DNA from 3 places in the Streptomyces sp. TLI_185 genome. Region 1 is predicted to be linked to each of the others. Evidence: riboswitches for the same ligand, from Rfam matches in the RefSeq annotation. Region 1 holds a riboswitch; each other region holds the start of a gene.
What was found. A riboswitch is a leader RNA that binds a small molecule or an ion and turns the genes downstream of it on or off. The one in region 1 is predicted to bind cyclic di-AMP.
Positions count from the first base shown of each region.

Region 2: it holds a riboswitch for cyclic di-AMP, as region 1 does, so the genes downstream of both, EDD92_RS39975 (LysM peptidoglycan-binding domain-containing M23 family metallopeptidase) here and EDD92_RS28740 (C40 family peptidase) in region 1, are expected to answer to the same signal.
Region 3: it holds a riboswitch for cyclic di-AMP, as region 1 does, so the genes downstream of both, EDD92_RS50910 (C40 family peptidase) here and EDD92_RS28740 (C40 family peptidase) in region 1, are expected to answer to the same signal.

Region 1 covers NZ_RKRB01000001.1:6,205,893-6,209,159, forward strand. The annotation lists gene EDD92_RS28735 (tellurite resistance/C4-dicarboxylate transporter family protein) at 1-536, opposite strand, end outside; gene EDD92_RS28740 (C40 family peptidase) at 636-1,790, opposite strand; cyclic di-AMP (ydaO/yuaA leader) riboswitch at 1,799-1,953, opposite strand; gene pcrA (DNA helicase PcrA) at 2,403-3,267, shown strand, end outside.
Region 2 covers NZ_RKRB01000001.1:8,702,976-8,706,242, reverse strand. The annotation lists gene EDD92_RS39980 (DUF6250 domain-containing protein) at 1-351, opposite strand, end outside; gene EDD92_RS39975 (LysM peptidoglycan-binding domain-containing M23 family metallopeptidase) at 1,026-1,934, opposite strand; cyclic di-AMP (ydaO/yuaA leader) riboswitch at 1,939-2,097, opposite strand; gene EDD92_RS39970 (alpha-galactosidase) at 2,414-3,267, opposite strand, start outside.
Region 3 covers NZ_RKRB01000001.1:1,350,076-1,353,342, forward strand. The annotation lists gene EDD92_RS06145 (LysR family transcriptional regulator substrate-binding protein) at 1-699, opposite strand, end outside; gene EDD92_RS06150 (DUF5997 family protein) at 758-1,162, shown strand; cyclic di-AMP (ydaO/yuaA leader) riboswitch at 1,354-1,528, shown strand; gene EDD92_RS50910 (C40 family peptidase) at 1,537-3,144, shown strand.

The DNA of each region.
Region 1 (3,267 bases):
AGGGCCAGGGCGCAGCCGTAGAGGACGAGCCCGAGCCAGAACAGCACGAGCGCCGCGTGCGCGAGCCATGCCGTCGCCTCGGCCCCGGCGAGCGTGGCGCCGAGCACCGCGAGCCCCTGCGTGGCCACACAGCACAGGAACACCGTGCCCGGCATGGGACGCCGCCAGCGCCGTGCGGCCTGCACCAGCAGGAGCGGCCACAGCACGGCCGCCAGGGCGAGCAGGGCCTCGGCGAGCGTCTGCCGTCCGAGGGCGGAGAAACGGGTCCCGAGCACGGCGGTCGCCGCCACGGCGGTCAGTGCCCCCGGCGTCCCCGCCTCCGCCCGCCACCTCTCCGGACCCCGCACCAGACGGACGCCGAAGCCCGCCGCAAGCACCACCCAGGCGACACAGGCCAGGCCCAGGACGACCCGCGACAGCACCTCGTACGCCGTCATGTGCAGCCCGACCGACACAGTGCCGGTCGCCATCACGGCGGCCCCGGCCGCCGGTGAACGCTGCGCCCACCAGGGGCGGAGAGAGGTAGGGCCGGACATGAGGCCGATGCTAAGGAGTGGGGCGCGGGTTCAGGACGGGCCACGCGCGCGTGCATCACAAACTGCCCCGCACGCGCGCGTGCACTGCTCCCCGGTGACTCAGGCCGGCCGCACCACACTGTGGATGATCGATTCGCCGCCGTAGTAGATCGACTCCTCGCGGACGTACGCGCCGGGCTTCGGGGCATGGATCATCATGCCGTTGCCGATGTAGATGCCGACGTGGCTGATGTCGTCGTAGAAGAAGATCAGGTCGCCGGGCTGGGCGTCGCCGAGGGAGACCGTGGTGCCGGCGTTGACCTGGTCGTAGGTGGTGCGCGGGAGGGTGACGCCCGCAGCCTTCCAGGCGGCCTGGGTGAGGCCGGAGCAGTCGTAGGAGTCGGGGCCGGTGGCGCCCCAGACGTACGGCTTGCCGATCTGCGCGCGGGCGAAGGCGAGCGCCTTCTCGGCCTTGGTGGCGTACGAGGAGTCGCTGGTGGAGGTGGATCCCGAGTCCGAGGAGGAGCCGCTGTCCTGGGCCGCGGCCTCTTCCTTGGCCTTCTCCTCCGCCGCCTGCTGTTTCGCCAGCTCCGCGGCCTTGCGTGCGGCCTCCGCCTCCTTCTGCTTCTGGATCGCCGCGAGGCGCGCCTTCTCCTCGGCGGTCAGCTTCGACAGCAGCTCGCGCGCGTCGGAGAGTTTCTTCTGCACCGTTGACTTGGCGGTCTGCAGGTCGCTCTGTGTCGCGGTGAGCGTCTCGAGGCTCTTGGAGGCCTCCTGGCGCTTCTTCATCGTCGCGGACTGCTCGGTGAAGTAGTCGTCGACCGCGGTCTTCTGGCGGGAGGTCAGCCGCCCCATCAGCTGCGTCTGGTCGAAGTAGTCCTGCGGGGAGTCCGCGAGCAGGAAGGTCGCCGTGTCGGGTGCGGCGGCTCCGGTCCGGTACTGGGCCGCGGCGAAGGAACCGAGCTGTTCCCGCTCTTCGTTGAGCTTCTGCGTGCGCTTGGCGACGTCGTCGAGGAGGGTGTCGACGTTCTTGCGCTGCTTCGTGGTCTTCTCTTTGGCCGCGTTGTACTTCTCGGTGGCCGACTCGGCCTGGCGGTAGAGGTCGTCGACCTTCTTCTCGACCTCTTCGAGGCTGGGCTTGCCGTCGGCGGCGGGGGCGGCGTTCGCCGACTGGGACAGCAGGGCCACCGAGGTGAGGGCGGCCGTGGCGAGGGCGGGGGTGCGTATGCCTGCTACGCGCGTACCCGCGGGGCGCGACTTGCGGTGCGACGCCAAGGGAGGCGACTCCTTCCATGCTCCGCCTACCGAGTTAGCTGTCGGGTTCGGGCGGGTGGTTCGGAAGGGTTGCCCTACGGTCCGTGCCCCTGGAGGGAGTGGGACCGATTCACCCCAAGGTCGGTGTGGGTCCCCGGCTCCGGATGCGCGGCGGCGCCCCGGACTCGGCGGAGGCCGCGCGGCCCGGCGACGTTCGCCGGTGGGGGTCGTGCGGCCTGCCGGAACGGTAGCCAACTCGTGTGGCCCCTGTGAAGGTTGATGTTCGATATGCCCGATACATTTTCGTGACCTTCGGTCAGGAGGTCGCGCGCAGCCGTCAATCCGGAAGGATCTGCGGTGACCCGTACGCATTTTGACCGGAGTGGCGTCGTCCGTCCGCTTCCGGCGGATGGTCTCCAGTCGGTCGCGGCGGCAAGAAGCGCCTGGGGCCTCGACCGGGTCGGTCGCGGACCGTGACCCCGCGGTCGTGGAGGGTAAGGAGAGGTCTGGCCGCCAGATCTGGAAGATTCAGGGGTTCTGAGGGGCGGGGAGGCCCATGGGAGCCCGAGGATTCCGGCGATGTTCCCAGGGCGGCGGCGGGCTGTCAGTGGGGCACCCTAAACTCGGAGAGCGATGAGCAGCCTCTTTGACGACAGCTTCCTGGCGAACCTCCAGGCCCCCCGCGGGCACGAGGAGGAACCTCCGCCGCCGCCCGAGGACGATCACGGACCGGAGCCGGTTCCGGACGATCTGTTCGGCGGGAAGTTCGACGTGCCACCGGACCGGGAGGCCTACTACCGCAACGGCGCCCCCCGCCCGGCGATCGACCCGGCCGCGCTCCTGGACGGGCTGAACGAGAACCAGCGCGCGGCCGTCGTCCACTCCGGCACGCCGCTGCTCATCGTGGCCGGCGCCGGTTCCGGCAAGACCCGCGTGCTCACCCACCGCATCGCCTACCTCCTGGGCGAGCGGAACGTGCATCCGGGCCAGGTCCTCGCGATCACCTTCACCAACAAAGCCGCGGGCGAGATGAAGGAGCGCGTCGAGCAGCTCGTCGGCCCGCGCGCGAACGCGATGTGGGTGATGACCTTCCACAGCGCGTGCGTCCGCATCCTGCGGAGGGAGTCGAAGAAGCTCGGCTTCACCTCCTCCTTCTCGATCTACGACGCAGCCGACAGCAAGCGCCTGATGGCCCTGGTCTGCCGCGATCTGGACCTCGACCCCAAGCGCTACCCGCCGAAGTCCTTCAGCGCCAAGATCTCGAACCTGAAGAACGAGCTGATCGACGAGGAGGACTTCGCCGCCCAGGCCGCCGACGGCTTCGAGAAGACCCTCGCCCAGGCCTACGCCATGTACCAGTCGCGGCTGCGCGAGGCCAACGCCCTCGACTTCGACGACCTGATCATGACGACGGTCAATCTGCTGCGCGCCTTCCCGGACGTCGCCGAGCACTACCGCCGCCGCTTCCGGCACGTCCTGGTCGACGAGTACCAGGACA
Region 2 (3,267 bases), 2.5 Mb from region 1:
CGGGGAGCGGACGTCGGTGGCGTTCCAGAAGTTGTTGAGGTCGGACACGCGGTCGTTCGCGCCGCCTTGCGACACGGGCGTCGCCGTGTACTCGATGACGTACGGCCCTTCGAGCCGCTGTCTGAACCAGACCGTCGCCCCGGCGGGTACGTCGACCTCCAGCACCCCTCGGGAGGCGGTCACGGTGCCGCCCTGCTCCAGTTCGACCGCCCACTTGCCGAGGCCGTGGCGGAAGTCGTCGCGGGCGATGAGGCGGCCGCGGGGCGAGGCAGTGGCGGCCGGCGCGGGGGCGAGGGCGGCCAGGGCGGCGCCGGCAGCCAGGGCTCCGAATGCTCTACGGGTACTCGTCACGGGGCGGCTCCTTCGGGTGCAGTGAGGGTGGATCCGAGAAGGGTGAGCAGGTGGTCGGCCACTTTGCGGTGGCCCTCAACGCGGGGTGGACGTTGCAGTTGAAGTCCCCGTCCGCCGGGGAGAGCCAGTCAGTGGTGTCGACGAACTCGGTGTGCGGGTCGGCCAGTTCACCGACCGCGGCGGCGATGCCGTCGGCGTGCGCTCCGCTGAAGGGGCCCAGCGCGAGAATGCGGGCGTGCGGCGCGGCTTCCCGCAGCCGGGGAGGTAGGTCGCGGCAGGCGGCCGGGAACTCGGCCGAGCCGAAGGCCGTGTCGCTGGTGGTGAGAAGACGTCTTGACGGACAGCTCGACGGCGTACAACTGCTTCCGGCCGTCGCCGACCTGCACGTAGACCTGGGCGGCCACGATCACCGCCGAAGCGATGCCGCCTGGCGGTGCGTCGACCGACGCCGGGCACGGGAACCTCCACAGACCTGGGAAGGCGATAGGGAAAGCGCTTTCATCGCTACGGAGATCACTGTGCCCTCACCTCCCCCCGCTGTCGACACCCGTGCAGCCCCCGCCACAAGAACGCAATACGGCAAACATGAGCGCAGCCGGACACACCGAAGGCCGGACCCGGGGATCGGGGTCCGGCCTTCGGCAGCGTGTCAGGCAGGTGGTTCCAAGGGGATGTCAGCCGACGCCGACGCCCTTCGAGCGGAGGTAGGCGACCGGGTCCACGTCGGAGCCGTAGTCGGGCGTGGTGCGGATCTCGAAGTGCAGGTGCGGGCCGGTCACGTTGCCGGTCGCGCCGGAGAGGCCGAGCTGCTGCCCCGCGGTCACGGTCTGGCCGGCCGAGACGGAGATCTGGGACATGTGGCCGTACTGGGCGTAGTACCCGTCGGCCAGCCTGATGACGACCTGGTTGCCGTAGGCGCCGCCCCAACCGGCGGAGACGACCGTGCCCGCACCGACGGCCTTGAGGGCGGTGCCGGTCGGGACGACGAAGTCGACACCCGTGTGGTAGCCGCTGGACCACATACCCCCGGGCACGTGGTAGCCGGTGCCGACGGTGCCTCCGGCCACGGGGAGGGTGAAGCCGGTGGGGGCGGACTCCGAGGCCTTGGTGGCGGTCGCCCTGCCGGCGGACGAGGACGTCTTCGAGGCGGACGAAGCGGACGAGGACGACGACTTGGTGGTGTCCGTCGCGGCCTTCCGGCCGATCGTCAGCTTCAGGCCCGGGTGGATCAGCGACGGGTCGTCGCCGACGGCCCGGCGGTTGTCCGAGTAGAGCTTGTGCCAGCCGCCGGAGACATGCTGCTCGTCGGCGATCCTCGAGAGGTAGTCGCCGGCCCGCACTGAATAGGTCCGCACACCCGCATTGCCGGCGGCGCTCTTCTGGGCCGCCTTCTTCGCGGTGACCGGAAGGGACTGGACGGCCTTTTCCGAAACCGTCTGGGAAGCGGACTGGGTTGTGGCGGCATGGGCGCCGGTGGCCCCCATGAGCGGGAGAGCGAGTGCGGCGCCACCGGTTCCGGCGACGGCGATGGAGCGGGTGAAGCGCTGGGGCTTCGGGCGGCGGTGTTTACCCTTCGCGGGCATGACGAATTCCTCTCCGGCGCCTGCGAGGTGAGCTGTCGGGTTCGGGCTGGAGATGCCCGGCCGCGCATGCGACGCGGCTTTACCCCTAGCCGTTCCGGAGACCGGAACAGGCAGTTGTACCTGTGGGTCCCCCGCTCCTGCCGTTCACGGGTGAGTTGTGCGGGCACCGGGCGGCGGCAGGATTGGGCGTCCGTCCGGATTGGTGGCGAACGTAAGCGACCAAGACGCAAAGCAACAAGTGCCGGTTCCCCGTGAATGCGTTTCTATTGATCCCTTGGGAGAAAACCCGGTAACCCTGCGTTGATTCGGGGGTGATCGTCTCGACCAAACACCCTTGTAAAGCACGTGAATTACGTGGACATGACGCGCCACGCACCGTCATGGATATGACGCTCCTCACGTGCCCCTGCTCCAGGATCCCCCATTCAGGAGCGAGTTGGAATAAAGAGGCAGAAGGAGCGCCAATCCGGACAGAAGACTCAGATACGCCGCAGACGGAAAACTGCCGCGTCGAGGTCACCACGCAATCCGGTACGCAGTCCGTGATGCAGCAATACGGCACCGCTGTGGATTTCGCCCGTTTCAGGGCATTCATACGAGGCTGTCGGGTCGAGGCCCCGCAGTCGCAGCGCCGGCACGGGCTCGCCGTGGCTCTGCGCCTGGAGCCAGGCGAGGACGACCGCCTCGTCCCCGCGCACATACTGCACCGCACTCAGTCCGCCCCGCGGCGGCCGCAGCCGGTAGAGGTCCCCGTGCTGCACCAGCGGCCGGATCTCCTTGTAGAGCGCCACCCACTGGCCGGCCTCGGCCAGCTCCTCCTCGGTCCACCGGGTGAGGTCCCCGCCGACCCCGAGCACGCCGGCCATGGAGCTCACGAACCGGAAGCGCAGCGAGCTGACCCGGCCGTTGAGCTGGGTGTTCGGGCTGTCGGTGACCCAGGCGGCCATCACCCGTGCGGGGTGGACCTGGCTGAAGCCGTGCTGGATGGCGAGCCGGTCGAGCGGGTCGGTGTTGTCGGAGGTCCACACCTGGTCCGTACGGCTCATGATCCCGAGGTCGATCCGTCCGCCGCCGCCCGAGCAGGACTCGAAGGCGACATTCGGGTGGGCCGCCCGCAGCCGGTCCAGCAGGGCGTACAGGGCGCGGACATGATCGACCCAAAGGCGCTGCGGGTAGGGCTCGCCGGGCCAGCCCGCATCGGTGAAGCAGCGGTTGAAGTCCCACTTCACATAGTCGATGGGGGCGCTGGAGAGGAGCGCGTGGAGCTGCTCCCACAGGTATTCCTGGACGTCCTCCCGGGCGAGGTTCAGTACGAGCTGATTGCGGAATTCCG
Region 3 (3,267 bases), 4.9 Mb from region 1:
CGCCTTCCCCGCCGCCGGCTTGCGCCGTGCGCCGGCCGCGTCGCCGGTCCTGCCGCCCGCCTTGCCCTTCGGTTCGGGCGTCTGCGCCTTGCGGCCGCGGGAGCTGTTGACCGTGCGGCCGCGGACGATTCCGATGAAGTCCTCGACCAGATCCGTGGTCGCGTCCTCGGGCCACGCCAGGGCGACGCTCGACTCGGGGGCGTCCACCAGCGAGCGATACGTGAGGTCCTTGCGGTGGTACAGACGGGCCAGCGACTGGGGGACGACCACGAGGCCGACGCCCGCCGCGACGAGTTCCACGGCGTCCTCGGTGGTGGCGGGCCGCTCGAAGGCGGGCTCGCCCGGCGGCCGGTCCCAGTCGAAGACGTCGTCGAGGGGGTGGAAGACGACCTCGTCCGCAAGGTCCTGAACGGTCACCTCGTCCGCCGCCGTGATCACGTGATCCTTGGGGACGACGACGACCGTCGTCTCGGTGTAGAGGGGGATCGCGCTGAAGAACGTACGGTCGACCGGCAGCCGTACGAGTCCCGCGTCGGCCTCACCCGCGCGCAACACGTCGGATGCCTCGGCGGCCGGTACGGCGAGGAGGTTCAGCGGGATGCCGGGCTGGCGCTCGTTCCAGATCCGCACCCACTTGGCGGGCGTCACCCCCGGGACGTACGCGAGCCGGAACGCCTGGGATTCTTCCGAGCCTGTCACCAGGCCAGGCTACCGGCCGTGGTCAGAGGTCTCGAACATGCTCGATACCCTGGACGGCATGAAGTCGCACCAGAGCACCCAGACGATGAAGCCCGCGACCGCGGCGAAGAAACTGGGTGTGTACCTCGAGGCCACCCCCGCCGAGTTCCGGGAGGGTGTCGTCTCGCGAGCCGAGCTCGACCAGCTCCAGGCCGAGCCGCCCGAGTGGCTGCGCGAGCTGCGGGCGAACGGTCCGCACCCCCGTCCGGTGGTCGCGGCGAAGCTGGGCGTCTCCATCGCGGGTCTCGCCCGCGGCGGGATCACCGAGGCGCTCACCACCGAGCAGATCGAGGCCCTGAAGCAGGAAGAGCCCGAGTGGCTGCAGAAGGAACGCGCCACGCAGGCCGAGGTCCGCAAGGAGGCGGCGCGCATCAAGAAGCGCAACGCCGAGCGCGAGGCTCGCAGCGACGGCCCGCGTCCCTGACGCGCCCTGCTCGCGACGGTCGGTCGCCGTCCGGATCCGCAGCGTGCACGACACACGGATCTGACGGTGCGTCACGACGAAGGTCACAAAAGCGTATCGGACATTACGGCCATCAACCTTCACACGAGCCGCACAAGTTGGCTAGCGTGGCGTCAGGCCGCACGAGTTCCTCCGGCGAACCCCGCCGGGACGCGTGGCCTCCGCCGAATCCGGTGCGCCCTCGTGGCAGCCGGAGCCGGGGACCCAACCGAACGACGGGGTGAATCGGCCCAACTGCCCGCCCGGGCAGGGGCCGTAGGGCATGCCTTCCGGAACCGACCGCCCGAACCCGACAGCTAACTCGGTAGGCGGAGTACGGAAGGAGTACGGCTCCCATGGCGCCGGATCGACCATCGCGCGCCGGAGGCTTCGGCCTGCCCGGTATGCGCAATTCCGCTCTCGCGACGGCCGCCCTCACCTCGGTGGCCCTGTTCTCGCAGACCGCCGACGCCGCACCGACGACGGGGGACGAGGGCCCGAGCCGGGAAGCCGTCCGGCAGCGGGTGAGCAGCCTCTACGACCAGGCCGAGTCCGATACCGGCAACTTCAACTTCACCCGGGCCCAGTTGATGGGGACGCGGCCGCCCGCGGCGCCGGCCCGCGAGCGTGGCCGCTCGGACCCGGCACTCGACTCGGTGTCCCGGCGGTGGTTCGACGGAGTGCGTGCCTCGCTGGGTCCGACGGTGCCTGCGGTACTGCCGGCCGACCGTACGCCGGCCCGCCAGGCCGAGCCGCGGCCCCCGCGCCCGGCGGACAGCCGTACCCCCGCCCTTGAGCTGGAGGCGACCGTCCGGCCCGTGGCGGAGCTGCCCTCCGCGGAGTCCCGCCGTCCGGTGGCCGAATTGACCGCCGGACCCACGGCCCCGCTCCCCGCCGTCCCGCAGCCCCGCCAGGAGGCCGCCCCCGCGCTGCCCACGGCGGCCCCCGAGTCGAAGCAGACCTCCCTGCGCAGGTCCAAGGAGCAGAGCCAGCGCAAGATCGCGGCGGCCAGCGAGCTGCTGTACCGGTACACCGCGCGGCAGACCTCCGCACCGCGCCCGGCTGTTGAGGCCATGCCGGCCCAGCTTCCCTGGCAGGACCAGGCGGAACAGACCCGCCGGGCGAACGAGGAGGCCTGGCGGCTGCAGCAGCCGACGGTCCTCGACATGGGCGCGCCCCCGGCCGGGGAGCAGCGCATGCAGCCGTCCGTCCTCGACACCGGCATACCCGCAGTCGGGGAGCAGTTCATGCAGCCGTCCGTGCTCGACACCGGGGTACCCGCGGTCGAGGAGTGGCGCATGCAACCGTCCGTGCTCAACACGGGCGAAACCCCGGCCGGGGATTGGCGTACGCAGCCATCCGCCCTCGACACCGGCACAACCGCGGCCGAGGAATGGCGCACCCAGCCATCCGTCCTCGACACCGGCATACCCGCGGTCGGGGAGCAGTTCATGCAGCCGTCCGTGCTCGACACGGGCGTAACCCCGGCCGGGGATTGGCGTACGCAGCCATCCGCCCTCGACACCGGCATACCCCAGGCCGGGGGATGGACCATGCAGCCGTCCACCCTGGACACGGGTGTGCCCGCCGTCGGCACCTCCGCCGTCACCAAGGCGGACAGGGCGATCGACTTCGCCCGTGCACAGATCGGCAGGCCGTGCCTGTGGGGTGCGGTCGGGCCGGAGTCGTACGACAACGCCGGGCTCACCCAGGCCGCCTGGCGGGCCGCCGGGGTCACCCTGCCACGCACCACGTACGAGCAGGCGAGCGCCGGCACGGTGATTCCGCTCGCGGAGAGCCGCCCCGGAGACCTGATCTTCTTCAACGACAACTTCAGCCACGTCGGCATCTGCACCGGCAACGGCTTGATGATTCACGCGCCCGGCCCGGGCGCGGTCATCCGCGAGGACTCGGTCCACTACGCCGGCGAAGCCGCGGTCCGAATCGCCGTACGTCCCGCGTGAGATCAGGGACGCCGGTCGAGGCGTGACACCAACAGCTCGATGAACTGCGAGGCCGCCGACGGAAGTCGGCGGCCTCCTCGTTGTTCGTTGCGGGCACCCTTCTCATCTCGGTCCCGGTCACGG